4 regions of the Duganella caerulea genome follow, and region 1 is predicted to be linked to each of the others. Evidence: predicted binding sites of a transcription regulator. Region 1 holds the regulator's gene; each other region holds the start of a gene.
The links. The regulator sigma-54, encoded in region 1, starts transcription at its own class of promoters, with help from an activator protein. The targets are predictions, from matches to a motif close to TGGCANGNAANCTGCTTT.

Region 1 (7,647 bases):
ATAACCTTAGCAAAATACTCTCACTGGAAAACGTGCAGCTCGATCTGGAAGTGTCCAGCAAGAAGCGCGCTTTCGAGCAGGCCGGCCTGATCTTCGAAAACAACTGCGGCATCGCCCGCTCCACCGTGTCGGACAACCTGTTCGCGCGCGAGCGCCTGGGTTCGACCGGGCTGGGCCATGGCGTGGCCGTGCCGCACGGCCGCATCAAGGGCATGAAGAGCCTGAAGTCGCCGCTGGCCGCCTTCGTGCGCCTGGCCGAGCCGATTCCGTTCGAATCGCCCGACGGCAAGCCGGTCAACCTGCTGTTCTTCCTGCTGATCCCGGACCACGTCACCCAGCAGCACCTGGAGATCCTGTCCGAGATCGCCGAGATGTTCTCCGACGACGCCTTCCGCACCGCGCTGAGCACGGACGCCGATCCGAAATCGGTCCATGCGCGCATCATCAACTGGGTGCCCAGCCTGCAGGCCGCCGGCTGAGATCGGCTGGGTCGCCGGACTATAGGTTAAACTAAGGTTTAGTTCATCCTCCTGTAAAGACGACCCATGCTGCAAACTCCGCTGACGATACAACGCCTCTACGACGACAATCGCGAAAGTTTGCAGCTAGGCTGGTTCGCCGGCTTCCCCGGCGGCGAGCGCCTGATCTCCGGCGACGTGGCCTCGGCCGCCGACCAGGTCGGCCACCTCAACACCATCCACCCGGGCCGCATCCAGGTCTTCGGGCACCAGGAAATCAACTACTATCAGCGTTTGAAGTCGCTGACGCGCGCCCACGTCATCGGCGAGCTGATCGCCGGCGGCCCGCCGGCGCTGATCATCGCGCAGGGGCTGGAGACGCCGCCCGACATCCTCGCCATCTGCGACGAGAAAAACATCCCGCTGTTCTCCACGCCGCTGCCGGCCGCGCAGGTGATCGACTTCCTGCGCGTCTACCTGTCCAAGAAGCTGGCGCAGCGCATCATCATGCACGGCGTGTTCATGGACGTGCTGGGCGTGGGCGTGCTGATCACCGGCGACTCCGGCCTCGGCAAGAGCGAGCTGGGCCTGGAGCTGATCTCGCGTTCGCACGGCCTGGTGGCCGACGACGCGGTGGAGTTCTCGCGCATCGCGCCGAACATGATCGAGGGCCGCTGCCCGGCGCTACTGCAGAATTTGCTGGAAGTACGCGGGCTGGGGCTGTTGGACATCAAGGCCATCTTTGGCGAGACCGCGGTGCGCCGCAAGATGCGGCTGAAGCTGATCGTGCACCTGGTGCGGCGCGGCGCGGCCGACGAGGAGGTGGAGCGCCTGCCGTTCCAGTTCCCGACCGAGGACGTGCTGGGCCTGCCGATCCGCAAGGTGGTGATCCCGGTGGCGGCCGGCCGCAACATCGCGGTGCTGCTGGAGGCCGCCGTGCGCAACACCATCCTGCAACTGCGCGGCATCGACACGCTGCAGGAGTTCATGGAACGTCAAAGACAAGCGATGAGCGGGGACTAAACAAGTTCCCATGGCTTTTTCGCATCATTGCGAAAACTAAACATGGTCAAGATGGGCAAGCTTTGCCGGGCTGCGGTATCATCCGGGGCTATGCGCATCGTACTCATTACCGGTATTTCCGGCTCCGGCAAATCCGTCGCCCTGAACGTCCTGGAAGACACGGGACACTATTGCGTCGACAACCTGCCGCCCGCCCTGCTTGCCAGCCTGGTGGACACCCTGGTCGAGGAAGGTCTGGAGTCGCTGGCCGTGGCGGTCGATGCGCGCAGCGCCGAATCGCTGGCCACGCTGCCGGCCGCCGTCGAACGCCTGCGCGCGCAGGGCCACGACGTCAAGATCGTCTTCCTCACCGCGAACACGCATTCGCTGGTGGCGCGCTTCTCGGAAACACGGCGCAGCCATCCGCTGTCGCACGAGCTGCGGCCGGGCCAGAACCCGGCGGCGCGGCGCACGCTGATCGAATGCATTTCGGAAGAACGCGAGCGGCTGTCGACCATCGAACAGCTGGGCCATGTGATCGACACCTCGGAACTGAGCGCCAACAAATTGCGCGCCTGGGTCAAGGACCTGGTGGCGGCCGAACGCGCGCCGCTGACCCTGTTCTTTGAATCGTTCGCCTTCAAGCTCGGCGTGCCGCTGGACGCGGACTTCGTGTTCGACGTGCGGGCGCTGCCCAATCCCTACTACGACCTGACCCTGCGTCCGCTGACCGGGCGCGACGCGCCGGTGATCGACTTCCTCAACGCCCAGCCGAGCGCGCTGGACCTGATGAACGACATCCGCGTCTTCGTCGAGAAGTGGCTGCCGTCCTTCAAGACCGATAACCGCAGCTACCTGACGGTGGCGGTGGGCTGCACCGGCGGCCAGCACCGCTCGGTCTACATGGCCGAGCAGCTGGCGGCCTACTTCCAGCAATCCGAACGCGTCATCCTGCGCCACCGCGAGCAGTAGGCGCCGGCGATCTCGCCCCGGTTACCGCGTGCGGGCCGCGAAACGCATCGCTCGTCAATGGAGGCTAGATCATGGCTGAGAAATTTTTTCCTTACGATCCGGCACAGGCACTCGGCAGCCGCGAGGCCATCGAAGCATTCATGGCTGACGCTTTCGAAACCGGAGATGCCGCACATATCGCCGCAGCGCTGGATGTCGTCGCGAAGGCGCAGGGGCTCACCCAATTGGGCGGTGAGCCATCCCTGAAGAAAACGCTGGCGTTGATGAAGTCGTTCGGACTAAGACTGACGATCGCCGGCACTGCCGACGCGACTCAATCCAGGTGACGCAGCGGGTGGGCGTAGTCCGGCCACACCGGCTGGAAGAAGCGCTGCACCATGGCGGCGTCCACCTCGTCCAGCGAGGCCGGCTTCCATTGCGGCGCGTTGTCCTTGTCGATGACCAGCGCGCGCACGCCTTCGATCACTTCGCCATCCTCGAAGTTGTGGCGCACCAGCGTGCGCTCCATGCGCAGGCAGCCGGCCACGTCCAGCGCGGCGCCGCGTTCGACCAGCTCGTGCGTCACGCACATCATCAGCGGCGAGCGCGTGGCCATGACCTGCAATGTCTTTTGCGCGAAGGCGCTGTCGTCCGTTTTCAGCGAGGCGATGATGGCCGGCACCGAGCCGGCGCCGAAGTGGCGGTCGATGGCGGCGCGCTCGGCCGCCAGCTTGCTGTCGCCCGCCGCGCCCTTGAACGGCTCCGCGAAGGCGGCGATGGCCTCGGCCAGTTCCGCGCCCGCGGTCGATTCCAGGATGGCCGACAAGACCTCCATCGCATCCGCCGGCGCGTAGTGGTCGGCCAGGCCAGCGTACAGCGCGTCGGCCGCGGCTATGGTCACGCCGGTCACGCCGAGATAGCAGCCCAGCTTGCCCGGCGCGCGCGACAGGAAGTAGCTACCACCCACATCCGGGAACAGGCCGATGTTCACCTCCGGCATGGCCATCTTGGTCCGCTCGGTGACGATGCGCACGCGGCAATCGGGGCCGCCCTGCGCCACGCCCATGCCGCCGCCCATGACCACGCCGTCCATCAGCGCGATGTAGGGCTTGGGATAGAAATGGATCAGGTGATTGAGCGCGTACTCCTCGGTGAAGAAGTCCTCCACCTGCGCGCTGCCGCCCTGCGGCGTGGCGCGGCCGGCGTCGTAGAAGAAGCGGATGTCGCCGCCGGCGCAGAAGGCCTTCTCGCTGCTGCTGCGGATGACCACGGCGGCCACGCCGCTGTCGTCGCGCCATGCCATCAGCGCGTGCGTGATGTCGCGCACCATCGCCAGCGATAAAGAGTTCAAGGCCTTGGGCCGGTCCAGCGTGATGAAGCCGGTTCCGTTGCTGACGCTGGTGTGGACGTATTCGCTCATGAGGTGCGCAGGATAGTGGTGAAAACCCTATTCTATGCGGGCGCAAAAAAGGGCGCCAGTGCGCCCTTAGTTTGATGGTGCCGGGGCCGTTGTTATAGGGCGGCGGCAGCGGGTTCGTAGCTGTCCGGGAGATGCTTGATCGCATCGTGACCGTGCTCTTGGACCTTGGCTTTGTACTTCATGACCTGCCGATCCAGCTTGTCGACCAAGGTGTCGATGGCGGCGTACAGGTCCTGGGACAGGCTTTCCACGTAGACGGTCTTGCCCGACATGCGCAGGTTGATTTCAGCCTTCTGGCGTTTCTCTTTCTCTTTAAGGTTATCTACGGTCAGGATGACAGCAATATCAATCACTTGATCAAAGTGGCGGGTGACGCGTTCCAGCTTGCTCTGCACGTATTCACGGATGGCCGAGGTCACTTCGAGATGATGTCCACTGATGGTGAGATTCATACACACTCCTAAAGATAATGTCGCTTCTTACGGTTAGTGCGGGGCCCATTGCTACCGGGCGCGCAGGAACCAAGTAACTACAAAGACTTGCGGAGACTGACTGGCGGGATCTTTAAAGCTTCGCGATATTTGGCAACAGTTCGTCGCGCAATCACCATGCCTTGTTCTCCCAGCATGTCCGCAATCTTACTGTCGGATAAAGGATTTTTCGGGTCTTCTGCTCCTGTCAATTGCACGATGAGTGCGCGTATCGCCGTCGAACTTGCTTCCCCCCCCGCTTCGGTGGCGACATGGCTACCAAAGAAATATTTCAACTCAAACATGCCATGCGGGGTCAGCATATATTTTTGAGTTGTTACACGAGAAATAGTGCTCTCGTGTAGACCCAGTGTATCAGCAATTTCGCGAAGCACAAGGGGGCGCATGGCGACCGCGCCATGCGAGAAAAAGTTCTTTTGTCGTTCTACTATCGCTTGTGCGACGCGCAAGATCGTGTCGAAACGCTGGCGCATATTCTTGATCAGCCACTTGGCTTCCTGCAGCTGCGCGCCCATCGCGCCCTCGCCTTTTCCCTGCTTGAGCAGGTTGGCGTACATGGCGTTCACGCGCAGGCGCGGCATGACGTCGTTGTTGAGGCTTACTTGCCAGCCGTTGCGCGATTTCTTGACGATCACGTCCGGCACCACGTAGTCCGACACGTCCGACGCGAACGCCGAGCCCGGATGCGGATTGCACTGGCGAATGACGGTTTGTGCCTCGCGCAAATCCTCGTCGTCGCACAGCAGGGCCTTCTTCAATTTGTTGAAGTCGCGCTGGGCAAACCAGGTCAAATGATTTTCCACGATGGCCAGCGCCATGCGCCGCGTGACCATCGGAATGCCCGGCAGGCGCTTGATCTGCAACGCCAGACATTCGGACGCGTTGCGCGCACCCACGCCCATCGGGTCGAAGCTTTGCAGCAGCGACAGCGCGGTGCGCAGTTCGTCGAGGTCGACCTCCAGCTCTTCCGGCAGGCGGGCGTGGATCTCTTCCAGCGCTTCCTCCAGGTAGCCGTTCTCGTCCAGCGCGTCGATGATCAGCTCGACCAGCGCGCGGTCGCGCATCTCCAGCACCGTCACGCGCATCTGCTCCATCAGGTGCTCGCGCAGCGTGCAATGGCTGGCCTCCAGTTGCGGACGCGCATCCTCGTCGTCGGGCGCCTTGCTGCGGCCGGCGTCGCTCCAGTCGACGTCGGCGTCGCTGCTGGTGCTTTCGGTGTCGGCGGCCGGGCCGTCGTAGTTGTCGGCGTCGGCGGCGGGCGCCTCCTGGGCGTTGGGCGGGCCTTCCGGCGGCGCGTCGCCGACCGGGGCTTGCTGGCTGATGGCGCCGTCCGACAGCAGCCGCAGCGAGCGGTCCAGCGGGTCGTCAAGGCGCTCCAGCAGCGGATTATCGGTCAGCAGCTGTTCCAGTTCCTGATGCAGCTCCAGCGTCGACAGTTGCAGCAGCCGGATCGACTGCTGCAGCTGAGGCGTCAGCGCGAGGTGCTGCGACGTGCGCAGTTGCAAAGACTGTTTCATGGGTTTTACATACGGAAGTGTTCACCCAGATACACGCGACGCACCGATTCGTTGGCGATGATGTCGTCTGGCCGGCCTGAAGCCAATACCGTGCCCTGGTTGATGATATATGCGCGGTCGCAGATGCCCAGCGTCTCGCGCACATTGTGATCGGTAATGAGGACGCCGATGCCGCGTTCCTTGAGGAAGCGCACGATGCGCTGGATCTCAATCACGGCGATCGGGTCGACCCCGGCGAATGGTTCGTCGAGCAGCACGAAGCGCGGGTTGGTGGCCAGTGCGCGCGCGATCTCCACGCGGCGGCGCTCGCCGCCCGAGAGCGACAGCGCCTGGTTCTCGCGCAGCTTTTCGATCTGCAAATCGGCCAGCAGGGTGTTGAGCCGTTCATCAATGGCAGCCTTGGATAAAGGCTTGCCGTCCACTTTCTGGATTTCGAGGACGGCGCGGATATTTTCTTCCACCGTCAGCTTGCGGAACACCGACGCTTCCTGCGGCAGGTAGGACAAGCCGAGCGAGGCGCGGCGGTGGATCGGCAGCGAGGAGATGTCGGTGCCGCTGATGTCGATGCTGCCGGCGTCCGACGGCACCAGGCCGACGATCATGTAGAACGAGGTGGTCTTGCCGGCGCCGTTGGGGCCGAGCAGGCCCACCACTTCGCCGCATTCCACTTGCAGGGAGACGTCATGCACGACCTGGCGCTTGCCATAGGTCTTTTGCAGGCCGCGTACGATCAGGGTGCTACCGCAGGATGGTTCCATGCTCACTTCTCCGTGGCCGGTGGCGTCGACGCGGCTGGCGTCGTTGCTGGCGTGGTGGCCGGCGCGGCCGGACGGATGGTCGGCTGGATCACCATGGTGCCGCGGCCGGCGCCCGGCTTGCTCTCGCCGGTGACGGTGTTCTTCACGGCGAACTGTTCCTTGCGGCTGTCGTAGGAAATAAACTCGCCGTTGACCTCGTCGCTGAGGCGGCCGCCTTCGAGGCGGCGCACCTTGGCCTTGGAGAACAGCTTGACCAGGTCGGTCTTGTTGCTGTATTCGATGCGCTCGGCCTCGCCCTCGACCCACTGGTCGCCGGCGCCGTCGCGCTTCTGGCGGAAGGTGGCCGGCGTGCCCGGCGTGCTGGTCAGCACGACGAAGTCATAGCCTTCCGGGTCGGTGGTCATCACCGCCTTGGGCGACTTCAGCAGCAAGGTGCCGCGCGTCAGGATCACATTGCCGATCAGCGTCTTGACCTGCTTGACGTCATCAATCTGCAGATCGTCATACTGGATCGTGGTCGGCTTGGTGGAGTCGGCTTTTTCCGCGTGGGCGGCACAGGCCGCCATCAGCAGCACGGCGGCCGACAATATCAATTTTTTCATCGTCATTCCATTCTTCATCGTTGGTTCTTCAATGGCCGGGGCGCGGCGGCAGCACCAGCTGCCCGCGTCCGCCCAGCTGCACTTCGCGGGTGGCGTTGTTGGCCTTCATGCCGACGCCGTTGGCGGTGGCGTTGCCGATCTCCAGCGCCACCGGCGCGGTGGTTTCCATCCGTTCCTCGTCCGGATACACCGTCAGGGTCGATGTCGTCATGCGCAGCGCCTGCGCCTTCGGCGTGGCCGGGCGCACCACGTCCACATTACCACTGAGCTTGACGCGCGTATTGCCCTGATCGACATGGGCGGTGTCGGCATGCATATTCATCGGCGGCTGGTCGCCCGACAGGCTGTGCACGTACGGCTTGTCGATGTCGGACGCGTCGCCGACCGGCCGGTGGGTCAGCTTCTCGCCGGAGATGATGTAGGCCGGCTGGCCGGTCTTGTTCATGCG
Region 2 (7,647 bases), on a different contig from region 1:
CGTGCTGGCGATGTGCATCGGTGTGGTGGTGGGAATGATGTATCCGGCGTTCGCCCAGAGCCTCAAGCCGCTGGGCGACGGCTTCATCAAGTTGATCAAGATGCTGATACCGTGCATTGTGTTCTGCGTGGTGGTGCAGGGCATCCACGGCGCGGGAGAACTGAAGAAGGTGGGCCGGGTCGGGCTCAAGGCGCTGATCTATTTCGAGGCTGTCACCACGGTGGCGCTGGCGCTGGGCCTGGTGCTGGCGTATGTGTTCCATCCAGGCGCCGGCATGAACATCGACGCCGCCACGCTCGATGCTTCGGCGATGAGCAACTACGTCAACACCGCCAACACCGTCAGGAACACCGGCTTCAGCGAGTTCCTCATGAAGCTGATCCCGTCCACGGCGGTGAGCGCATTCACCTCGGGCGATGTGCTGCAGGTGCTGCTGTTCTCGGTGCTGTTCGGTTGCGCGCTGTCGCTGGTCGGTGAGCGGGCCGCGCCGGTGGCCACGCTGATCGACGGCCTGGCCGCCGCCTTCTTCAAGTGCATGTCCTTCATCATCAAGCTGGCGCCGCTGGGCGTGTTCGGCGCGATCGCCTTCACCGTCGGCAAATACGGCATCGGCTCGCTCAAGCAGCTGGGCATGCTGGTGCTGCTGTTCTACGGCGCGGTCGCCATCTTGGTGTTCGGCATCCTCGGCACGATCTTGCGGCTGGCCGGCTTCAACATCCTCAAGCTGATCGGCTACCTGCGCGAGGAATTGCTGATCGTGCTGGGCACCGCCTCGTCCGACAGCGTGCTGCCGCAGGTGATGCGCAAGCTGAAGTACCTCGGCATCAAGGACGCCACCGTCGGCCTGGTGATCCCGACCGGCTACTCCTTCAACCTCGACGCCTTCTCGATCTACCTGACGCTGGCGGCGGTGTTCATCGCCCAGGCCACCAACACGCCGCTGGCGGGCGGCGACTTGCTGGCAATCCTGGCCATCGCGCTGATCACCTCCAAGGGCGCGCACGGCGTGCCCGGCTCGGCGATCGTGATCCTGGCGGCCACGCTGACGGCGATCCCGGCGATTCCCGTGGTCGGCCTGGTGCTGGTGCTGTCGGTGGACTGGTTCATGGGCATCGCCCGCGCCGCCGGCAACCTGCTGGGCAACTGCGTGGCCACCGTGGTGGTGGCCGCCTGGGAGAAGGACATCGACCGCGAACGCGCCCACGCGGTCTTGAACGATAACCGCGCCGCAATCGAGCGCTACGACGCCGAGCAGATCAAGCTCGACGCGGCGGCGGGCCAGCCGGGCTGATTCATCCATCGCACCACCACCTCCAGAAAAAGAAAAAGGATCTATGAACAAATCGTATAAATCGTTTACCGCGCTGGCCGTCCTGGCGGCCACCGCCGGTGTGGCGCAGGCCCAGTCGGCTGTCACGGTGTATGGCAACATCGACCTTGGCGTGTTCAAGAAGACCGGCTCCACGCTCAGCGAAGGGCGCCGCGATAACAACCGGTTGGGTTTCAAGGGTGTCGAGGACTTGGGCGATGGCTTGAAGGCGCTGTTTCAGCTGGAGATACGCTACGACCCGGATGTCGGCACCATCGAGGGCACCAGCCGTCCATTGTTCCAGGGGCAGAGCAGGGTGGGGCTGCAGGGTAGCTTCGGCACGGTGCGCATCGGACGCGGCCTGACGGCGCTGCAGGACTCGAACGTGGCGTTCGAACCGTTTCGCGGCACGCCTAGCACGGCGGGCTTCATCACCGACCTGATGGTGGCCGGCTACACCAGCCAGCCGCTCGATCCGGCCGGCTCGTCGGCCAACCGGTTTTCCAACGCGGTGTTCTACAACTCGCCGGAGGTAGCAGGCCTGCAGCTCAACGTCACGGTCGCCACGCGCGAGGCCAACGGCAATCCGGCGCTGATCGGCCGTGGCACGCAGGCGGCGCCGCAGTATGCGGCCAACACCACGCTGAACAGCAACCCGTACTCGGTCTCGGCCACCTACCGCGCCGGCATCTTCGCGGCGATGCTGGCGGCCGAGCGTAACGCGGCCGAGACAAAACTGTGGTCGGTGGCCGGCTCGGTGCAGGCGCGGCCGGACCTGAAACTGGTGGCTTCGTATCAAAGCCAGGATCAGGAGCATACGGTGGCCGTGAATCCGGTCACCAAGGCGTGGGTGGTTGGCGCCAACCTGGATATCGGTCCGGGGACCCTGTTGGCGGGCTATGGCCGCAAGACGCCGGACGGCGCCGTGCCGACCAAGCAGATAGGACTGGGCTACGAATACGGACTGTCGAAGCGCACTTTCCTGTACGTGGACGCCTCCAACCGCAAGGCTGTCACGTCGGTCAATTTCTACGGCGTGGGCATCCACCACAACTTCTGAGGCAGCCCGCCGTCGTGTTTTGGCGCCTGCCCGCAGGGGCGGGCGCCAGCGTGGGTCACTGCTGACCGGCCTTGGCTTCCAGTTCCGCCAGGCGCGCTTCCAGCGCTTCGAGCTTGGCGCGGGTCTTGGCCAGCACTTGCGCCTGCACGTCAAATTCCTCGCGCGTCACCAGATCCAGCTTGGCGAAACCCTGGGTCATCATCGACTTGACGTTCTTCTCGATGTCCTTTGCTGGTGAGTTTTCGATGGCCTGATTGATCTTGCTTTGCAAGTCATTGAAAAAAGTATTCATATCCATAATATTCCTTGATCTAACCGGCCTGACACTGCACCATTGCAGTGCGCTTCGGCCTTATTGTGGTGCGAAATTCGAAAAAATCACCGCCGCACCCATCCCATTCTCACATTTCTTTCAAATGCGGTCCCGTTGCCGATGTCCTTACGGCAGCTATCACCTCGACAAGATTAGCTGGCACGCATTCTGCTAAAGAAGTCATGAACGCTTTATCGCTTCGCTTCAAACAGGATTTTAAACCGCAACTGCTAAATAAGTTCAACTACACAAGGAAAACAACTATGAAAAGCTTGAGCAAGAACTTCACCCTGATCGCAGCGTTGACTTTAGCATTCGCCTCCATGAGCGCCGGCCTGGCGCACGCCGAAGACGCGACACCCGCGCCGGAAGCGAAACCAGACAACGAAGTCAGCTTCAACGCTGCCGTTGTCAGCGACTACCGCTACCGCGGCGTATCGCAAAGCCGCCTGAAACCTGCACTGCAGGGCGGCGCGGACTACACGCACAATCCAACCGGCTTCTACGCCGGTACCTGGCTGTCCACCATCAAATGGACCAAGGATGCGGGCGGCGATGGCAATGTCGAATGGGATCTGTACGCCGGCAAGCGCGGCGAGATCGTCAAGGACGTCAGCTACGACGTCGGCGGCCTGTACTACTACTATCCGTCCAACGGCCTGCATCCAAACGCCAACACCTTCGAATTGTACGGCCAAGTCGGCTACGGCCCGGTCACGCTGAAATACTCGCAGTCGACCACCAACCTGTTCGGCTTTGCCGACAGCAAGAACAGCGGCTACCTCGACGCTTCCGGCAACTTCGAACTGACCGACGGCTACGTGCTGAACGCGCACGCCGGCCACCAGAACGTAAAACACAACGGCGCCTCCAGCTATACCGACTACAAGCTGGGCGTGACCAAAGATTTCGGCGTAGTGACGGTGGCATTGGCGGCGGTCTATGCCGACACGAAAGCCTACGTCGGACCGGACGGGAAGAACCTGGCCAAAACCGGGGCTGTCCTGACCATTTCCAAAACCTTCTAAGCGAGGCCTGTATGAAACTGATTACCGCCATTATCAAGCCGTTCAAGCTCGATGAGGTCCGCGAGGCCCTCTCGGCGATCAACGTGCAAGGCATCACCGTGACCGAGGTCAAGGGCTTCGGTCGCCAGAAAGGCCACACCGAGCTGTACCGCGGTGCGGAATACGTGGTGGACTTCCTGCCGAAGACCAAGATCGAAGCGGCGGTGGATGACGCCGTCGTTGAACAGGCGATCGAAGCCATCGAAGGCGCTGCCCGCACCGGCAAGATCGGCGACGGCAAGATCTTCGTGTACAACCTGGAACAAGTCATACGTATTCGTACCGGCGAAACCGGCAACGAAGCTCTTTAAGGGGAAGATTGATGAAAAAAACTATAACAACGTTGCTGGCTGGGGTTGCCGTCCTGTTCGCGCTGTCCGCGCCGGTGCACGCCGAGGACGCCAAGCCGGCGGCTTCGGCGCCGGTCGCTTCCGCGCCGGCTCCGGCTGCGCCTGAAGCTGCCGCGCCTGCCGCCGCCGCTGCGCCTGCCGCGGCACCGGCCGCCGCTGCAGCCGCAGCGCCAGCACCTGTCCCGAACAAGGGCGACACCGCCTGGATGATGGTGTCGACCATCCTGGTCATCATGATGTCGATTCCCGGCCTGGCGCTGTTCTACGGCGGCCTGGTCCGTTCCAAGAACATGCTGTCCATCCTGCTGCAGGTGTTCACCATCTTCGCGCTGATCATCGTACTGTGGTGCGTGTACGGCTACTCGCTGGCCTTCACCGAAGGCAATTCCATCATCGGTAAATTCGACCGTCTGTTCCTGAACGGCATCTGGGATCCGGCCAAGGCCACGTTCTCGACCGCCGCCACCTTCAGCAAAGGCGTCGTCATTCCCGAATTCGTGTACGTGGTGTTCCAGGCAACCTTCGCCGCCATCACTTGCGGCCTGATCGTCGGCTCCTTCGCCGAACGCGCCAAGTTCACCGCCGTGCTGGCTTTCGTGGTGCTGTGGTTCACCTTCGCCTACCTGCCGATCGCCCACATGGTCTGGTTCTGGACCGGTCCTGACGCGATCAAGGATGCGGCAACCCTGGCGACCGAAACCGCCAAGGCCGGCTTCCTTTGGCAAAAAGGCGCGCTGGACTTCGCCGGCGGCACCGTGGTGCACATCAACGCCGCAGTCGCCGGCCTGGTGGGCGCCTACATGATGGGCAAACGCGTCGGCTACGGCCGCGAATCCATGGCGCCGCATTCGCTGACCATGACCATGATTGGCGCTTCGCTGCTGTGGGTGGGCTGGTTCGGTTTCAATGCCGGCTCGGCACTGGAAGCGGGCGACGTCGCCGCGCTGGCCTTCGTCAACACGCTGCTGGCCACCGCCGCCGCCACCATGTCGTGGCTGCTGGGCGAGTGGATCGTCAAGGGCAAGCCTTCGATGCTGGGTGCCGCTTCGGGCGCCGTTGCCGGCCTGGTGGCCATCACCCCGGCCTGCGGTTACGTCGGTCCGATGGGCGCGCTGATCATCGGCCTGCTGGCTGGTGTGGTCTGCCTGTGGGGCGTGAACGGCCTGAAACGCCTGCTGGGCGCGGATGACTCACTGGATGTGTTCGGTGTGCACGGCGTCGGCGGCATCATGGGCGCGCTGCTGACCGGCGTGTTCGCTTCGCCATCGCTGGGCGGCCAGGGCGTGTTCGACTACGTCACCAACAAGATGTCGGCCGATCCGTACTCGATCGTCAGCCAGGTCACCATCCAGGCGACCGCCGTCGGCACCACCATCCTGTGGTCGGCCATCGTCTCGCTGATCGCCTACAAGCTGGTCGACATCGTCATCGGCCTGCGTGTACCGGAAGAAGAGGAACGCGAAGGCCTGGACATCACCAGCCATGGCGAGTCCGCGTATCACGCTTAAACCTATGCCTGATTGATAACGTTGCACAGGCCCGCCACGGCGGGCCCCTCGAAAGCGCCTCTTTGTAGGCGCTTTTTTTATTTCCCGCCTTTAAAATAGGGTTTTCGCCCCGATTTGGGCTATCTGCACGGTAATATCCGATGTTCTGCGTGCCTGGAGGGTCGTCCTCCCGCATCATTTAAGGAAGTAATCATGGTTCCCCATCTCGCCACGGCCCTGACCGGACCGCTGCTCGACCTCGAAGAAAAAATCCTGGCCGCGACGCCGGCCATTGAGCGCTGGTTCCGCCTGGAGTGGCAGGAACACACGCCGCCGTTCTATTGCTCGGTCGATATGCGCAACGCCGGCTACAAGCTGGCGCCGGTCGACACCAACCTGTTCCCCGGCGGCTTCAACCACCTGGCGACCGAAATGCTGCCGCTGTCGGTGCAGGCCGCCATGGCCGCGATCGACAAGTACTGCCCCGACGCCCGCAACCTGCTGCTGATTCCGGAAGTGCACGAGCGTCATCCGACCTATTGGCAGAACGTGGCCCGGCTGATGCAGATCTTCCGCCAGACCGGCCTGCACGTGCGCCTGGGCTCGCTGTCGCCGGAAATCACCCAGCCGACCCCGCTGCCTCTGCCGGACGGCAACATGCTGGTGGTCGAGCCGCTGGTGCGCTCGGCCAACGGCCGCCGCCTGGGCCTGAAGGACTTCGACCCGTGCACGATCCTGCTGAACAACGACCTGTCGGCCGGCATTCCTGACATTTTGCAGAACATCCACGAGCAAAGCCTGCTGCCACCGCTGCACGCCGGCTGGGCCCTGCGCCGCAAGAGCAACCACATGAACGCCTACGACGAGGTGGTCAAGAAGTTCGGCAAGCTGATCGGCGTCGATCCGTGGATGCTCAACCCGTTCCACGCCAAGTGCGACGCGGTCAACTTCCGCACCGGCGAGGGCTACGATTGCCTGGCCGCCAATGTCGACACGCTGCTGTCCAAGATCAAGAAGAAGTACAAGGAATACGGCATGAAGGACCAGAAGCCGTTCGTGATCGTCAAGCCGGACGCCGGGACCTACGGCACCAGCATCCTGACGATCAAGGATTCCAGCGAAATCAAGGACTTGAGCCAGGCCCAGCGCGACAAAATGATCGTCATCAAGGATGGCAAGGAAGTGACCGACTTCATCATCCAGGAAGGCGTGCCGACCTTCGAGAGCATCAAGGACGCGGTGGCCGAGCCGGTGGTCTACATGATCGACCGCTACGTGGTGGGCGGCTTCTACCGCGTGCACGCCGAGAAGGGCATCGACCAGAACCTCAACGCGCCCGGCTCGCAGTACGTGCCGCTGGCGTTCGCCCAGCAGCACGCGGTGCCGGACCTGAAGGCCAAGCCGGGCACGGCCGCGCCCAACCGTTTCTACGTGTACGGCGTGGTGGCGCGGCTGGCCTTGCTGGCGGCGTCGCTGGAAATGGAACGCACCGATCCGAACCCGGAAGTGTACTAAGCGCCCGGGGAGCGGACTGGTCCGCTCCCCGGTGCCGCCGGCGAATCTCGGCTAAAATCAGGCATTACCCAGAATGGATGCGCCCATGAAAATAGCTTTCCTCGCCGATCCCTTGGCCAGCTTCAAGACCTACAAGGACTCGACCTACGCCATGATGGTGGAGGCGGCCAAGCGCGGCCACACCGTCTACGCCTTCGAGCAAAACGACATGGCGCTGGACGGCGGCGTGGTCTACGCCAACGCGGCCGTGATCACCATCACCGGCGACAGCCACGACTGGTACCGCGCGGCGCCGGCCCACGAAACCAACCTGGGCGATTTCGACGCCATCATCCAGCGCAAGGATCCGCCGTTCGACATGGAGTACATCTACGGCACCTACCTGCTGGAGCTGGCTGAAAAGCAGGGCGCGCAGGTGTTTAACAAGCCGTCCGCGATCCGCGACCACAACGAAAAGCTGTCGATCGCCCAGTTCAGCCAGTACACGTCGCCGACCCTGGTGACCTCCGACGAAGCCCGCATCCGCGCCTTCCAGAAACACCACGG
Region 3 (7,647 bases), on a different contig from region 1:
GACTCGCCCTTGCGCAGGGCGCTGCGCATGAATTCGCTCAGCATGCTGGCCACCACGCCGTTGACCATCAACAGCAGCCATTGCATCAGGTCATAGTGGTCATTGAAACGCAGGCTGTGCAACGGGTGCAGGACCAGCAATTTGATACCCACCGCCGCCGACACCGTCGCCAGCAGGCCCGGCCCCAGACCGCCCACCAGCGCGCTGATCATAATCGGCAGCATGAACATGAGCAGCAAGGGACGCGGCTCGCTGGCGTCCACCAGATTGACGCGGATCATCAGCATCGCGCCGACCAGCACTAGCGCCAGCGGATAGTGGCACCAGCCATAGCGGCGGCCGGCGCCGGGCATCAAGCCCCGGGCCGCCACCTCGAACAACGGCTGGCGGCGGTCGGCGCTGGCCGACACCGCCCGCATCGCCAGCGCATAGCCGGCCGCGCTGCACGTCACAAAGAACACGCCCTTGGCGCCGGACAGCCAGACGATGGTGTCCGCTGCAAGCGCGGACAATAACTGGTCCGACAACAGCACCCAGGCCGTGCCGAGCACGACATAGGTCGCGGTGACCAAAACGATGAATCGGGAATGATTGCTAGCCATGACAGGCACCGGGGTGGTAAGAATTGCTTGAGAGTAGCATTCGCACTGGGGTATGCCCAGCAATGCCGCGCGCCGGCCGGTGGTAAATCGCAGGTCCTTGACTTAAGTCAAATTTGACAAAGCCCGTTGTGTTAATTGGTGCACAGTCGCGCAACACGGCCGTTAGCGCACCGTCAACATTGTTTTCGCTTGAGCCTGACGCTACGTCAGGCTTTACGATCTGCGGCATTATCGTGAAGGAGAACACCATGCAGCAGTCAACCGCCGTGAGCTGGCTGGAAAAACTCATCCCGCGCATCAAGCGCGGCGCCGAGCAGCGGCAGTCGATCCCGGCCGGCTTGTGGCTCAAATGCCCGGCCTGCGAGGCGGTGCTGTACCGCGCCGACCTGGAAGCCAATCTCAACGTCTGCCCCAAATGCGCCCACCACCTGCGCATCCGCGCCCGCGCCCGCCTGGACGCCTTGCTCGACGCCGGCGGCCGGCATGAAATCGGCCAGGAAGTGCTACCGGTCGACACGCTGAAATTCAAGGGCAGCAAGAGCTATCCCGATCGCCTGAAGGCGGCGATGGCGGCCACCGGCGAGACCGACGCGCTGGTCGTGATCGGCGGCGCCATCCTGTCGGTGCCAGTGGTGGTGGCCTGCTTTGAGTTCGACTTCATGGGCGGCTCGATGGGATCGGTGGTGGGTGAGCGCTTCGTGCGCGGCGTGCAGGCGGCGATCGACCAGCATGTGCCCTTCATCTGCATCACCGCCAGCGGCGGCGCGCGCATGCAGGAGGGCCTGATGTCGCTGATGCAGATGGCCAAGACCACCGCCATGCTGGCCAAGCTGGCGGAAAAGAAGCTGCCCTTCGTGTCGGTGCTGACCGACCCCACCTCGGGCGGCATCTCGGCCTCGTTCTGCTTCCTGGGCGACCTGGTGCTGGCCGAGCCGAAGGCGCTGATCGCCTTCACCGGCGCGCGGGTGATCAAGAGCACGCTGGGCGTGACGCTGCCCGACGGCTACCAGCGGCCGGAATTCCTGCTCGAACGCGGCGCCATCGACATGATCGTCGACCGCCGCGAGATGCGCACCGAGCTGGCCTCGCTGCTGGCCTTGCTGCTAAAGCTGCCCAAGGATGCGCTGGCTTGAGGCCTGTCGTACACTACCGCCCATGACAGAATCCCGCGACAGCAATGTGTTGAAAATCGGCGAGCTGGCCGCGCGCGCCGGCCTGACCGTGCGCGCGCTGCACCACTACGACAGCATCGGCCTGCTGAAGCCGTCGGGCCGCGCCGGCTCCGGCTACCGCCTGTACAACCGCGACGACGTCGCGCGCCTGCACCACATCCAGACGCTGCGGCGCTTCGGCATGTCGCTGGCCGACATCGCCACCTTCCTGGCCAGCCCGGACGCGCCGTTCGCCGACATCGTCGCGCAGCAGATCGCCGCGCTGGGCAAGCAGATCGAGCAGGCGACCACGCTGCGCGAACAGCTGACGCGGCTGCAGCAGGTGCTGGGCCGGGGCGACAGTCCCGAGCTGTCCGACTGGCTGCGGACGCTGGAGATGATGGACCTGTACGACAAATATTTCACCCGCGAAGAATTGAAGCGCCTGCCCTTCTGGCAACAGGACGCGCGCCGCAACGCCGCCTGGGCCGCGCTGGTGGCCGAGGTGGAAGCCCTGATGGCGCAAGGCGTGCCGCCGGACGACGCGCGCGCGGGCGAACTGTCGGAGCGCTGGATGCGGACACTGCAGCACGACACCGCCGCCAATCCCGAATTCGCCCGCCGCATCACCGTCATGCTGGAGCGGGAGGTCAAGGCGCAACAGCAAACCCGCATCACGCCGGCGCTGAGGGACTATGTGTCGGCGGCGATGGGCGAGCGCAGGCTGGCCATCTACGCGCGCTACCTGGACGCGGACGAACTGCGCACCCTGCGCGCCAACAGCGGCAAGAACCAGGAAGAATGGATGGCGCTGATCGCCGGCGTGCACCAGCATTTGGAAGACCGCATCGCCCACGACGCGCCGTCGGCGCAGGCGCTGGCGCGGCGCTGGATGGAACTGTTCCTGTCGCAGATCGGCGGCAACCTGGCCACGCTGGCCAAGATCCGCACCGCACACGACCTGGAACCCGCGCTGCTGAGCGGAAGCTGGATCACACCCGCCATGCTCGACTACATCAGGATCTCCTACGCCACGCTGGCTTGATCAAGCGTAAGGCGAACGCCGGTATTGCGCCCTAAGATCGCGGAGGTGCCACCGTCCAGGAGACCAGCATGACCCGACTTGTAGCCCCGATACTGTTGATGCTGACGCTGGGCGCCTGCCACAGCGCGCGCGATGCCGACACCCTGATGGCCCAGGCCCGCCAATACCGTGCGCGGGGCGAAATCAGGTCGGCTATCATCGAACTGAAAAACGCCCTGCAAGAGTCGCCCGACAACGCCAACGCCCGCCTGCTGCTGGGCGAGGTGTACATCGACGCCGGCGACGCCGCGTCGGCCGACAAGGAACTGCGCAAGGCCAAGGCGCTGGGCATAGCGCCGGCGGAAATCCTGCCGCGCTTGGGCAAGGTGATGCTGATGCAAGGCCAGTTCCAGAAACTGCTCGACGACATCAAACCGGACCCGGCCAGTCCGCGCCAGCCCGCGCTGCTGGTCTTGCGCGCCAACGCGCATCTGGGCCTGGGCGACACGGAGCAAGCCCGGCAACTATTCGACGAAGTGCTGGCGAAAGAACCGGACCTGGCCGACGCCCAGCTGGGCCAGGCGAAAATCGCCGCAATGTCGCAGCACCTGGACCTGGCCGCCGAACGCATCGAACGCGCCCTGGCCAAACATCCGGACAACATCGAATGCCTGCGCTTCAAGGGTGACCTGCTGCGCCTGCAGGGCAAGGAAGCGGAAGCCCTGCTGACGTACAAGAAAATCCTGACGCTGCAACCGAACAATACCCAAGCCCACATCGACAGCGCCAACCTTCTGATCCAGGGCAAAAAGCTGGCCGAAGCCCGCGCCGAGATCGACGCCGCCCGCAAGAACGCGCCCGGCAGCCTGCAGGTGTTCTACACGCAAGCCCTGCTTGATTTTCAGGAAGCGAAATATCCGGCGGCGCGCGACACCCTGCAGCAGATCCTGCGCGCGATGCCGGATCACATGCCCAGCGTCCTCCTGATGGGTTCGGTGCAACTGGCGATGGGCTCGTATCTGGAGGCCGAACTGTCCTTCCGCAAATTCCTCAACGCGTATCCGCACCAGATCTACGCCAGCAAGCGCCTGGCCGGACTGCTTTTGAGGAGCGGCAAGGCCGACGACGCGCTCGCCGTGCTGGACCCGCTGCTGGAGGCCAACCGCAAGGACGTGGAATTGCTGGCCCTTGCGGGGCAAGCGCAGATGCAGGCCCGGCATTTCGCCAAGGCGGCCGAGTACTTCCAGGCGGCCAGCGACCTGGCGCCGCAAACGGCCAGCCTGCACACCTCGCTGGGCTTGAGCCGCCTGGGCGCGGGCGAATCGGCGCGCGCGGTGGCCGAACTGGAACAGGCGACCACGCTGGACGACAAGAGCGGCCGCGCCGGCATCCTGCTGGCGATGACCTATTTGCGCAACCAGGAATACGACAAGGCCTTGTCGGCGATCACGGCGATGGAGCGGCACGACGGAAAAAATCCGCTGGTACAAAACATGAAGGGCGGCATCCTCCTGTCCAAACACGACCTGGCTGGCGCACGCGCCGGCTTCGAGCAGGCGCTGGCGCTGGATCCGTCCTACCTGCCGGCGCTTGAAAACCTGGCGCAAATGGATCTGGCGGAAAAGAAACCCGAACAGGCGCGCCAGCGTTACGAAGCCGCGCTGGCCAAAGACAAGCGCAACGTCGGCCTGATGACGGCGCTGGCCCGCCTGGCCCTGCGGCGCAACAACGCCCCGGAAGCGATGCGCTGGCTGGAACGCGCCACCGCCGAACATCCCGACGCGCTGACGCCGGCCTTGCTGCTGGCGAATCTTTACCAAGGTGCCGGCGCCAAGGACAAGGCCCTGAAACTGGCCCAGTCGCTAGTGACCAGCCATCCAGCCGACCCCGACGCGCTGGCGCTGCTGGCGCAGATCCAGGTTGCCAACGGCAACTACGAGGCGGGGCTGGAAAACTATGGCAAGCTGGCCGGATTGCAGCCGGCGTCGGCCGCCGTGCAGCTGCGCATCGCCTATGTCCAGGCCACGCTCAAAGACAAGGCCGGCGCCCTCGACTCGGCCAAGAAAGCCTTGCGCCTGAAGCCGGACTGGTTCGAAGCGCAGGTCCTGGCCGCGACCCTGCTGGTGGAAAATAAAGACTACACCGACGCGCTGGCCCTGGCCCAGACCGTGCAGCGCCAGCGGCCCGACCTGCCGGCCGGACTGACGCTGGAGGGCGATATCTGGATGGAGCGGCAGAAACCGCAGGAAGCGCTGCGCGCCTACGAGCAGGCGTTCAAGATGAGCAAGCTACCGCCGCTGGCGATCAAGCTCCACCAGGCGCTGCTGAAGGCGGGCAAAAGCAAGGAGGCGAACCTGCATGCCGCCCAGTGGCTGCAGCAGCACCCGGCCGAGCTCAGCGTCCGTCTCTACCTGGCCAGTGCCGAACTGTCGGCCGGGCGATACCCGGCGGCGATCGGCTTGTTCGAGTCCATCGTCCGGCTCGACCCGAAAAACGCCGTGGCGCTCAACAACCTGGCCTGGGCCTACCAGCAGGAAAAGGACGAGCGCGCCCTGGCCACCGCCGAACAGGCTTACCGGCTGGCCGGCACCAGCCCCGCCGTCCTCGACACCTTGGGCTGGATACTGTCCGAGCAAGGCGACACCGGCCGCGCCCTGCCCTTGCTGCGCAAGGCCAACACGCTCGCGCCCGACACGCCGGACATCAGCTATCACCTCGGCCTGACCCTGATGAAGGCCGGCAATATCATCGCGGCGCGGCGCCAGTTCGAACAATTGCTGGCCTCCGGCAAGGACTTCCCGAAACGCGCCGAAGTGAAGGCAAAACTCGACACGATGTAGTGTCGGCTATTTTTACACCCTGCCCTCGCTGGGCAGGAACGCCTAAAAAATACGTCTTAAAAACAATCACTTACACCTTCCTTCAAACATGGCTTGGCATTTGCTTAATAGAGGGTAGCCGACCGGTTTCATGGTGGTTGGCAAAGTTTCGAAGCCCCTTGCGTAGCGACTCTTCATTCATCAGGAAGGAAACAAAATGAAAAAATTAGGCACACTAAGCGCTCTGCTGGGAGCGCTGTTATCGGCCGGCGCAGTCCACGCGACCACGCTGGACACCCGTAGCGCCGCCAACGTGCTGTTTGCAGGCAACCCCGGAGAGCCGGCCGCTCCCTCCGCCACAGGCGGCGACGGCGTCCTCCAGAATTTCACCGGGATCGACTGGCATCAAAACGGCGCGGGCCTGGTTCAGGGATTCACGCTAAGCCCCGCCAACAACACCGGCGACTTCGCCGACTTCACCCTGACGTACCAGGCCTTCGCCGCAGCCATCGGCAGCACCTCGGCGACGCCGGACCTGCGCGTCGCGCCCCCGGGCCCCGCCGTAGGCACCTATGAGCTGACGACTACCGCCACCTTGCACGAACGGGCCACCTGCCTCAATGCGGGCTGCTCCACGGTCGCCCTCACCTTCACCCCCTCCACCACCAGCACCTGGACGGTATATTTCGATAACTCGCCCGATGCCGACCAAGCGACCGGACTGGGATTCACCGATGGCGTGGCCATGCTGTCGGGCACCTGGGATGCGGAACTGTCGACCTTTTTAGCGACCGGCACGTCCGGCACTCCCGGCGCCACCGGTGTGGGCTCGGCGACGTTGGCCGGCACCGTGCTGATGACGAACTCGACCTACGTCTCCCCGGCCCTGGCCGGCACCCGGTTCGACACCACGCTGAACTTCCCCGGCCCCGCTTCGCCTGGCTTCACGCGGCCGCTGCTGGTCAACGGCATTGCGACCGGTCCGAACACGGATTCGCAATTCGTGTTGAACATCGACGGAGCCCAGCAATTCACGCCCGTGCCCGAGCCGGCCACGCTGGCGCTGGTCGCGGCAGGCATCTTCGGCATGGGGTCGTTCGGCCGCCGCCGCGAAAAACGGCAATGATCCCTGGCCGGGATTGGCGATCGGTAATCGGTGGAGGCCGGCGCTGGGGGCGCCGGCCTTCTTATTTCAGGCGGCGCGCCGGGCTGCCGCCCCAAATCTCGCCGGACTCGATGCGCGTGCCCTTGGCCACCAGCGAATTGGCCGCCACGATGGCGTTATTGCCTATCGTCACACCGGACAGCACGACCGCATGGGCGCCTATCGTGACATGGTCGCCTATCGTGATGAAATAATGTCCCAAGGTATCGCCCTCGATCACATGGGGCACCAGCAAGGCCGTCTCGCCCACCACGCTGTTGGCGCCCATGGTCACAAACGAGGGATCGTAAATGATGCCCGAGCTGTAGGTGTTGGCGCCAAGGCGGGCGCCCAGCCCGAGGTAGATCAGCCGCATGATCGGAATCGGAATGATGCCGCCGCGTATCAGCGAATTGAACAGGATCAGGTAGAACAGCACATACACCTGATAGATGAACTCCTGCCTGGAGCCGAATTCGATATTGCCATCATGCAGAGGCAGCGCCCACATGAAAATCCGGAACACCAGCATGCCGTACAGGTAGACCAGCACCACGGCCGCCGCGGTGACGGCCACGCCCCGGAAATCGCCCAGGCCGGGAATATTGCCCACGCCGCACCAGGCGCTCAGCACCGCCAGCAGCAACACCAGCGCCAGCATGGAAAGAAACACGACAATCGCGGAAGGTCTGATTTTTCGCATGAAAAAACTCCCCACAAGAAGGTCGATTATAGGGAAAGAGGATTTTCCGGTCGTCGATTTGCCTTGATCCCGCTCAAAGGTCGCGCAAATGAAAAAGCCGCTGATACCTGATGGCATCAACGGCTTTCGAATTTGGTTGCGGGGACAGGATTTGAACCTGTGACCTTCGGGTTATGAGCCCGACGAGCTGCCAGACTGCTCCAC
Region 4 (7,647 bases), on a different contig from region 1:
CGGAGTGGTTCAAGTCAAGCGTCAAGCGCTAGCGCGCACGGGTTCGGCGAGGGCCTGCCAATCATCCGCGCAGCGCACCACGTCGCCGACGACGATGATGCTTGGGCTGCCCAGGCCACTGGCGCGCAGCGCTTGCGGCAGTTGGCCCAAGGTGGTGATCAACTGGCGCTGGTTGTCGCGCGTGGCCGATTGCACCACCGCCACCGGCGTCTCGGCCGCCGCGCCGCCCGCCAGCAGGCCGGCCTGGATCGCGTCCACGCGGGCCACGCCCATATAGATCACCAGCGTCAGGCCGCTCTGCGCCAGCGCTTTCCATTCGGGTTCGGATTCCGCATCCTTGCCATGGCCGGTGACGAAGGTCACGCCCTGGCTCCACGAGCGGTGCGTCAGCGGGATGCCGATGCTGGTCGGCGCGGCCAGGCCGCTGCTGATGCCCGGTACCACGTCGACCTCGATGCCGTGCGCGCGCAGCGATGCCCGCTCTTCGCCGCCTCGCCCGAACATATATGGATCTCCACCCTTCAGGCGCACCACACGATGCCCCGCGCGCGCCTCGGCGATCATCAGCCGTTCGATGAATTCCTGCGGCGTGGAGGCGCATCCGCCTCGCTTGCCGACCTGGATCACCCGCGCCGTCGATGGCGCGAAGTTGAGTATCTCCGGGTTGACCAAATCGTCGATCAACACCACGTCGGCGCGCTCGATGGCGCGGACGGCCTTTAACGTCAACAGTTCCGGGTCGCCGGGACCGGCGCCTACCAAGGTTACGCTGCCCATGATGTTCTCCTCATGAAGTTCTAACTATCCTGCCGCGGCCAGCGCCGCGCTGACCATTTCATCAATCTCGCCGGTGATGTTGGACAGCACGCCCGCCACCACCGAGAATTCCTTGCCCGCGTGCCCCGCCCTCGCAGCGACGATGCGCGCGTTGAAGGCCACCATCCGCGCCTGGCGGTTGATGGTGTCGATATCGGTGATCACGCCGCGCAGCTGCTTGCGCACCATGCGGGCGTGCTTCTTCGCCTGCTCTTCGTAGATGCTGGTGATGGTGTTTAAGATCGCCAGCGTCGGCGTGGTGATGCGCACCAGCTCCGCCAGCAGCTCCGCCGTCTGCGACGATCCCAGTGCGATCGACTTCAGGGTGCGCTCGCCCAGGTCGGCGAAGGCGGTGACCTGCCGGTCGCCATCCAGCTTGCCGAAGTAGGCCTCCCGCAGCTCGGGACAGAACACGCCCGGCAGGCCGTCCTTCTCGGCCAGCAGGGACTTGTTCGCGCCGCGGAACACCGCCAGCGCCTCCTGCGCGATGGCGGCGGCATCCTCCTGCCCCTGCGACGCCAGCAGCGCATACAACACGATGCGCTGCGACAGGAAGCGCCGGCGGCCCGACAGATTGATCAACGCGCCGAACACTTCACCGGACAGCGCCTTGGTGTCGGCGCTCTCCGGCGCCAGTGGGGGCGTGGTCATATCCATCAAGCGGCTTCCTTAGCGGGATGCGCCTGTTTGCGGTACAAGAACTCCAGCACCGCCGTGCGGTACTCGCCGTAGCGCGCATCCTGCGCCAGCGCCACGCGGTCGCGCGGACGATCCAGCCGCACGTCGACGATCTCGCCGATGGTGGCGGCCGGGCCGTTGGTCATCATCACGATGCGGTCCGACAGCAGCACCGCCTCGTCCACATCGTGCGTGACCATCACCACGGTCGATTTGGTGGCCGCGACGATCTTCAGCAGCTCGTCCTGCAGGTGCGCGCGCGTCAACGCGTCGAGCGCGCCGAACGGCTCGTCCATCAACAGCACCTTGGGCTCCATCGCCAGCGCGCGGGCGATGCCGACACGCTGCTTCATGCCGCCCGAAATCTCGTGCGGACGCTTGCCTTCCGCCGCCGTCAGGCCGACCAGCGCCAGCGCCTGCAAGGTGCGCTCGCGCAGCTGGCTGCGCGTTTCGGCCTTGCCGAACACGCGCTCCACGCCGAGGTGGATGTTCTCGTAGCAGGTCAACCAGGGCAGCAGCGAGTGGTTCTGGAACACCACCGAGCGCTCCGGCGACGGCCCGGCGATCTCGCGGTTGGCGCACAACAGCACGCCGTCCGTGGGCTTGAGCAGGCCGGCGATCAGGTTCAGCAAGGTCGACTTGCCGCAGCCCGAGTGGCCGATCAGCGTGATGAACTCTCCCTTGCGCACCGTCAGGTCGATCTCGCGCAGCGCGTGGAATACGCCCTTCCGGGTGTGGAACACCATCTCCACGCCTTCGATATCGATGAATTTTGGCTCGTCCATGATCGCGCTCCTTTAGTTGGATACTTGTTCGTAGGTGAAGGCGCGGGCCAGTGCCATCAGCGCCTGCTCCAGCATCAGCCCGACCACGCCGATGGCGACGATGGCGATGATGATGTGCGGGACATTGAGGTTGTTCCACTCGTCCCACACCCAGAAGCCGATGCCCACGCCGCCGGTCAGCATCTCGGCCGCGACGATCACCAACCACGCGGTGCCGATCGACAGCCGCACGCCGGTCAGGATGTAGGGCAGCGCGGACGGCAGCAGGATCTTGGTCAGCACCTTCCACTCCGTCAGGTTGAGCACCCGCGCCACGTTCATGTAATCCTGCGGCACGCGCTGCACGCCGACGGCGGTGTTGATGATCATCGGCCAGATCGAGCAGATGAAGATCGACCAGATGGCGGCCGGGTTGGCGGACTTGAACACCAGCAGGCCGATAGGCAGCCAGGCCAGCGGCGACACCGGCTTGAGCAAACTGATGATCGGACCGAACATGCTGCCGATGAACTGCACGCGGCCGATCACAAAGCCCAGCGGGATGCCGACCAGCGCCGCCAGCCCGAAGCCCACGGCCACGCGCTGCAGCGAAGCGAGCACGTTCCAGCCTATGCCCTGGTCGTTCGGGCTTTTGCTGTAGAACGGATCGGAGAACAGCTTGACCGCTTCCTGCAAGGTCGCCAGCGGCGTCGGGAAGCTGCTGTTGTTGATGGTGATGATCTGCCAGATCAGCACCAGCAGCCCGGCGCCCAGCAACGGCGCGACGATCTTCATCACGGAGGCCGATACCTGCTCCCGCGCGCGCGCCGAGGGATTGGCGGCCAGCGGGCGACGCGGATGGCGGAACGGCGCCGTATCAACTTCTACAACCGCCGGCGTGGGCGCGGCGCTTTCAGGTTGGAGCATGGCGTTCATGGCATTCCCCCATCAGGCTTTGATCTTGAACGAGGCGGCGAACGCTTTCGGGTTCTTGCCGTCCCAAACGGAACCATCCATCAGCTTCGACGTGCGCATCGGGCTTTTCGGCACCGGTGTCTTGGTCATCGCCGCGGCTTCCTTGTACAAGTCGATCTGGTTGACCGAGGTGGCGACGGCCAGGTAATCCGGATCGTCCTTCAGCAAACCCCAGCGGCGGTGCTGCGTCATGAACCACATGCCGTCCGACAGGTAAGGGAAGTTGACCGCGCCGTCGTTGTAGAACTTCATGTAGTTCTGGTCGTCCCAGGTCTTGCCCAGGCCATTCTGGTAGCGGCCCATGATGCGCTGGTCGATCGCGTCCTTGCTGGTGTTGACGTAGGATTTATCGGCGATCACCTCGGCCATCTTGTTCTTGTTGGCCAGCGAGGCGTCGATCCATTTGCTGGCGTCGAGGATGGCGGCCATCATCGCGCGGCAGGTGTTCGGATGCTTCTTCGCGAATTCCAGCGTCGAGCCGAGCACCTTCTCGGGATGGTCCTTCCAGATGTCCTGCGTGGTGGTGGCGGTGATGCCCACGCCGTCCATGATGGCGCGATGGCCCCACGGCTCGCCCACGCAGAAGCCGTCCATGTTCCCGACCCGCATATTGGCCACCATCTGCGGCGGCGGCACGGTGATGACCTTGGCGTCCTTCATCGGGTTGATGCCGTTGGCGGCCAGCCAGTAGTACAGCCACATCGCGTGAGTGCCGGTCGGGAAGGTCTGGGCGAAGGTGTATTCGCGCTTGTCGGTCTGCATCAGCTTGGCCAGCGACGCGCCGTCGACCGCGCCCTTGTCGGCCAGCTTCTTCGACAGCGTGATGGCCTGGCCGTTGTTGTTCAGGCCCATGAGCACCGCCATGTCCTTCTTCTGGCCGCCGATGCCCATCTGCACGCCGTACAGCAGGCCATACAGCACATGGGCCGCGTCCAGGTCGCCGTTGGCCAGCTTGTCGCGCACGCCGGCCCACGAGGCCTCCTTGCTCAGCACGAACTTGACGCCGTACTTCTTGTCGAAGCCCAGCACCGAGGCCATCACCACCGACGCGCAGTCGGTCAGCGGAATGAAGCCGATCTTGATTTCTTCCTTCTCCGGCTTGTCCGAACCCGCCGCCCACACCCCACCCGTTGCCAATCCCAACATGCTTCCCCCTGCTACAAGACCTGCGCCATGAATGATTTGCCGACGCTTGGTGTTCACAGTGTTCGCATCGGATGGCAGGTCGATCCCTGCTCGTGGCTTTTCATATTCCATCGCAAATCCCTTATGTAGTCAGCAGAACAAAACGGCAAAAAAAAAGTCTACCCAACGTGAACGGATTCACGTGTGTAGACGTCGTTGTCTGGTGGACCTCACCGCCGTTGGCGAGGTACATCAAGCGCACCGTTGCGCTTGCTTACAGGCTATGCAATGTCCATGCCAGCAAGTTTGCAGGGGAAAGCCAGGGGGATAAGGAGGATGGGAGCGCCGTGCGGTGGGGCGGAAAACGCACCGCGATTGCGCGGTGCATCATTTTGGACGGGCGTCAGCCCAGTAGATCTTCGACGTCGATGATGCGCTGGGCCACCTCGGACAGCTTGAGGTTCTTGCTCATGGCCATGCTGCGCAGCTTTTGGTAGGCCTGCTCTTCGCTGAAACGTTGGCGCTCCATTAACAGGCCCTTGGCGCGCTCGATGATCTTGCGCTCGGCCAGCTTGCTCTTGGTGTCGGACAGTTCGTCCAGCAGCTTCTGCTCGCGCTTGAAGCGCGCCAGCGCCACCTGCAGCACCGGCTTGATGCGGTCGCTCTGCAGGCCGGCCACGATGTAGGCCGACACGCCGGCCGCCATGGCGGCCTCCATGCTCTCGGTGTCGTCGCTCTCGGTGAACATGACGATGGGGCGGCGCTCGTCGCGGGTGGCGATGACGATGTGTTCCAGCACGTCGCGCGCGTCGGATTCGGCGTCGACGATGATCATGTCGGGCTGCAGCTGGGCGATGCGTTCGGGCAGGTACATGTCCGGCGGCAGCGAGGCGACGATGTCGTAGCCCGCCTCCAGCAGGCCGATGCGCAGCGCGCGGGCCCGCTCGGCCTGCGCGCGCAGCGCTTCGTCATCCTCGTCGCCGGCCAGGATGATGGTGTTGACGACCACGATACGTAAATGTTTCATGGTCGTCATGCGGAGTATGGAAGAGAGTTCATGGCCTTACTGCAAGCAAGAATCAATCCATTCTACGGCACAAAGCCGACTCTCCGCCAGCGGCAACGCAGATCAGCCCAGGTCCGCCTCATACGCGCTCAGGCGCTTGGCCACGCGCGGCTGCAGCTCGTGGGCGGCGGCGACGGTCATTTCCAGGTCGTGCAGCTTGCCGTCCTTCAGGCCGTAGACCCAGCCGTGCACCGTCACATCCTGGCCACGGTCCCACGCGTCCTGCACGATGGTGGTCTGGCAGACGTTGGACACCTGCTCCACCACGTTGAGCTCGCACATGCGCTCGGCGCGCAGCTTGCTGGTCAGGACGTCGCCCAGGTAGCGCTCGTGCTTCTGGTGCACGTCCTGCACGTGGCGCAGCCAGTTGTCGGCCAGGCCGACGCGGGTGCCGGTCATCGCCGCGTGCACGCCCTTGCAGCCGTAGTGGCCGACGATGATCACGTGCTTCACCTTCAGCACGTCGATGGCGAACTGCAGCACCGACAGCGCGTTCAGGTCCGAGTGCACCACCACGTTGGCGATGTTGCGGTGGACGAAAACGTCGCCAGGCGCCAGGCCCAGCAGCTCATTTGCCGGCACCCGGCTGTCGGAGCAGCCTATCCACAGGTATTCGGGCGAGGCTTGCTGCGCCAGGCGGTTGAAGAAGTCCGGGTCGCGTTCGACTTCGGATTCGGCCCAGCGGCGGTTGTTGTCCAGCAGGTCGCGCAACGGGGAATTGCTGTTGTCCAGATCACTCATGATGCTCCTCTCGTACATAAGAAGACCGCCGGTCCACCCGGAAGGGTGGCGCGGCGGTCCGATATTACCAAGACTGCGTGACGTCGCAGTTACTCAACTGGCTACTCAAAAAAATCCTTCACCTTGTCGCGCCAGGTCTTGCTTTGCGGGCTGTGCTTGGCGCCGCCCTCGGTGGTCAGCTTCTCGAAATCGCGCAACATGTCCTTCTGCTTCTCGGTCAGCTTGACCGGGGTCTCGACCGCCACGTGGCAGAACAGGTCGCCCGCGAAGCCGGAACGCACGCCCTTGATGCCCTTGCCCTTGAGGCGGAAGGTCTTGCCCGACTGGGTGCCCTCGGGAATCGTGAACGATACTTTACCAGACAATGTCGGTACCTCGATGTCGCCGCCCAAAGCCGCCTTGGCGAACGAGATCGGCATCTCGCAATGCAGGTCGTCGCCCTCGCGCTGGAACACGCTGTGCGGCTTGATGTGGATCTCCACATACAAATCGCCCGACGGCCCGCCGTTGGTGCCCGGCTCGCCGTTGCCGGACGAGCGGATGCGCATGCCGTTGTCGATGCCGACCGGGATCTTCACTTCCAGCGTCTTGTTGCGCTTGATGCGGCCCTGGCCCGAGCATGCGGCGCATGGCTCCGGAATGATCTTGCCGGTGCCGTGGCATTTCGGACAGGTCTGCTGGATGCTGAAGAAGCCCTGCTGCATGCGCACCTGGCCGTGGCCGGCGCAGGTCGAGCACGTCACCGGCGAGGTGCCCGGCTTGGCGCCGGTACCGTGGCAGGTGTCGCACTTGTCCCAGGACGGCACGCGGATGGTGGTGTCGAAGCCGTGCGCGGCCTGCTCCAGCGTGATCTCGAGGTTGTAGCGCAGGTCGGCGCCGCGGTACACCTGCGGACCCTGGCTGCGGCCGCGGCCGCCACCGAAGATGTCGCCGAAGATGTCGCCGAAGGCGTCGCCGAAGCCGCCCGCGCCGCCGCCGAAGCCGCCTCCGCCGCCCATGTTCGGATCGACGCCGGCGTGACCATAGCGGTCATACGCCTCGCGCTTCTCCGGATTGGTCAGCATCTCGTAGGCTTCTTTGACTTCCTTGAATTTTTCTTCCGACTCTTTGCTATCCGGATTGCGGTCCGGATGGTATTTCATCGCCAGTTTGCGATACGACTTCTTGATCTCGTCTTCCGACGCGTTTTTGGCGACACCAAGTGTCTCGTAGAAATCTCGCTTTGCCATATTGTCGGCACCTTGCTGTATTTATACTGATGTACTGTTTATGCTAAAAAGCCGAGCCGGTGCCGTTTCCACGGCCGCACGGCTCGGCGCTCGTCCTCCCCGCTCGCGCGGGGATGGCGATCTTACTTGCCGATTACTTGCTGTCTTTGACTTCTTTGAAGTCGGCGTCCACCACGTCGTCCTGTGGCTTGGCCTGCTCGGCGCCCGCGCCCTGCTGGCCAGCGCCGCCTTCGGCGCCGCCACCGGCAGCGGC

Region 2: ACUJB0_RS09260 (TorF family putative porin) is a predicted target of sigma-54. The motif match lies at 2,840-2,857, and genes of this name have one in related genera.
Region 3: pepA (flocculation-associated PEP-CTERM protein PepA) is a predicted target of sigma-54. The motif match lies at 5,707-5,724, and genes of this name have one in related genera.
Region 4: ACUJB0_RS23030 (CmpA/NrtA family ABC transporter substrate-binding protein) is a predicted target of sigma-54. The motif match lies at 4,641-4,658, and genes of this name have one in related genera.

The regions. Positions count from the first base shown of each region.
Region 1 is NZ_BPWJ01000005.1:61,402-69,048, forward strand. Features, by position in the region: gene ACUJB0_RS16055 (PTS sugar transporter subunit IIA) at 1-479, shown strand, start outside; gene hprK (HPr(Ser) kinase/phosphatase) at 546-1,481, shown strand; gene rapZ (RNase adapter RapZ) at 1,572-2,432, shown strand; gene ACUJB0_RS16070 (helix-turn-helix domain-containing transcriptional regulator) at 2,504-2,758, shown strand; gene ACUJB0_RS16075 (enoyl-CoA hydratase/isomerase family protein) at 2,746-3,831, opposite strand; gene hpf (ribosome hibernation-promoting factor, HPF/YfiA family) at 3,924-4,283, opposite strand; gene ACUJB0_RS16085 (RNA polymerase factor sigma-54) at 4,361-5,839, opposite strand; gene lptB (LPS export ABC transporter ATP-binding protein) at 5,845-6,597, opposite strand; gene lptA (lipopolysaccharide transport periplasmic protein LptA) at 6,600-7,199, opposite strand; gene lptC (LPS export ABC transporter periplasmic protein LptC) at 7,228-7,647, opposite strand, start outside.
Region 2 is NZ_BPWJ01000003.1:14,231-21,877, forward strand. Features, by position in the region: gene ACUJB0_RS09245 (C4-dicarboxylate transporter DctA) at 1-1,291, shown strand, start outside; gene ACUJB0_RS09250 (porin) at 1,335-2,369, shown strand; gene ACUJB0_RS09255 (accessory factor UbiK family protein) at 2,425-2,667, opposite strand; gene ACUJB0_RS09260 (TorF family putative porin) at 2,946-3,710, shown strand; gene ACUJB0_RS09265 (P-II family nitrogen regulator) at 3,722-4,060, shown strand; gene ACUJB0_RS09270 (ammonium transporter) at 4,072-5,607, shown strand; gene gshA (glutamate--cysteine ligase) at 5,800-7,101, shown strand; gene gshB (glutathione synthase) at 7,187-7,647, shown strand, end outside.
Region 3 is NZ_BPWJ01000004.1:82,258-89,904, forward strand. Features, by position in the region: gene ACUJB0_RS13185 (putative bifunctional diguanylate cyclase/phosphodiesterase) at 1-602, opposite strand, end outside; gene accD (acetyl-CoA carboxylase, carboxyltransferase subunit beta) at 869-1,735, shown strand; gene ACUJB0_RS13195 (MerR family transcriptional regulator) at 1,758-2,798, shown strand; gene prsT (XrtA/PEP-CTERM system TPR-repeat protein PrsT) at 2,867-5,617, shown strand; gene pepA (flocculation-associated PEP-CTERM protein PepA) at 5,814-6,722, shown strand; gene ACUJB0_RS13210 (acyltransferase) at 6,784-7,443, opposite strand; tRNA gene ACUJB0_RS13215 (tRNA-Met) at 7,577-7,647, opposite strand, start outside.
Region 4 is NZ_BPWJ01000008.1:141,031-148,677, forward strand. Features, by position in the region: gene ACUJB0_RS23005 (alpha/beta fold hydrolase) at 1-32, shown strand, start outside; gene cobA (uroporphyrinogen-III C-methyltransferase) at 22-777, opposite strand; gene ACUJB0_RS23015 (methyl-accepting chemotaxis protein) at 802-1,473, opposite strand; gene ACUJB0_RS23020 (ABC transporter ATP-binding protein) at 1,473-2,279, opposite strand; gene ntrB (nitrate ABC transporter permease) at 2,292-3,194, opposite strand; gene ACUJB0_RS23030 (CmpA/NrtA family ABC transporter substrate-binding protein) at 3,207-4,379, opposite strand; gene ACUJB0_RS23035 (ANTAR domain-containing response regulator) at 4,762-5,385, opposite strand; gene can (carbonate dehydratase) at 5,488-6,165, opposite strand; gene dnaJ (molecular chaperone DnaJ) at 6,267-7,394, opposite strand; gene dnaK (molecular chaperone DnaK) at 7,528-7,647, opposite strand, start outside.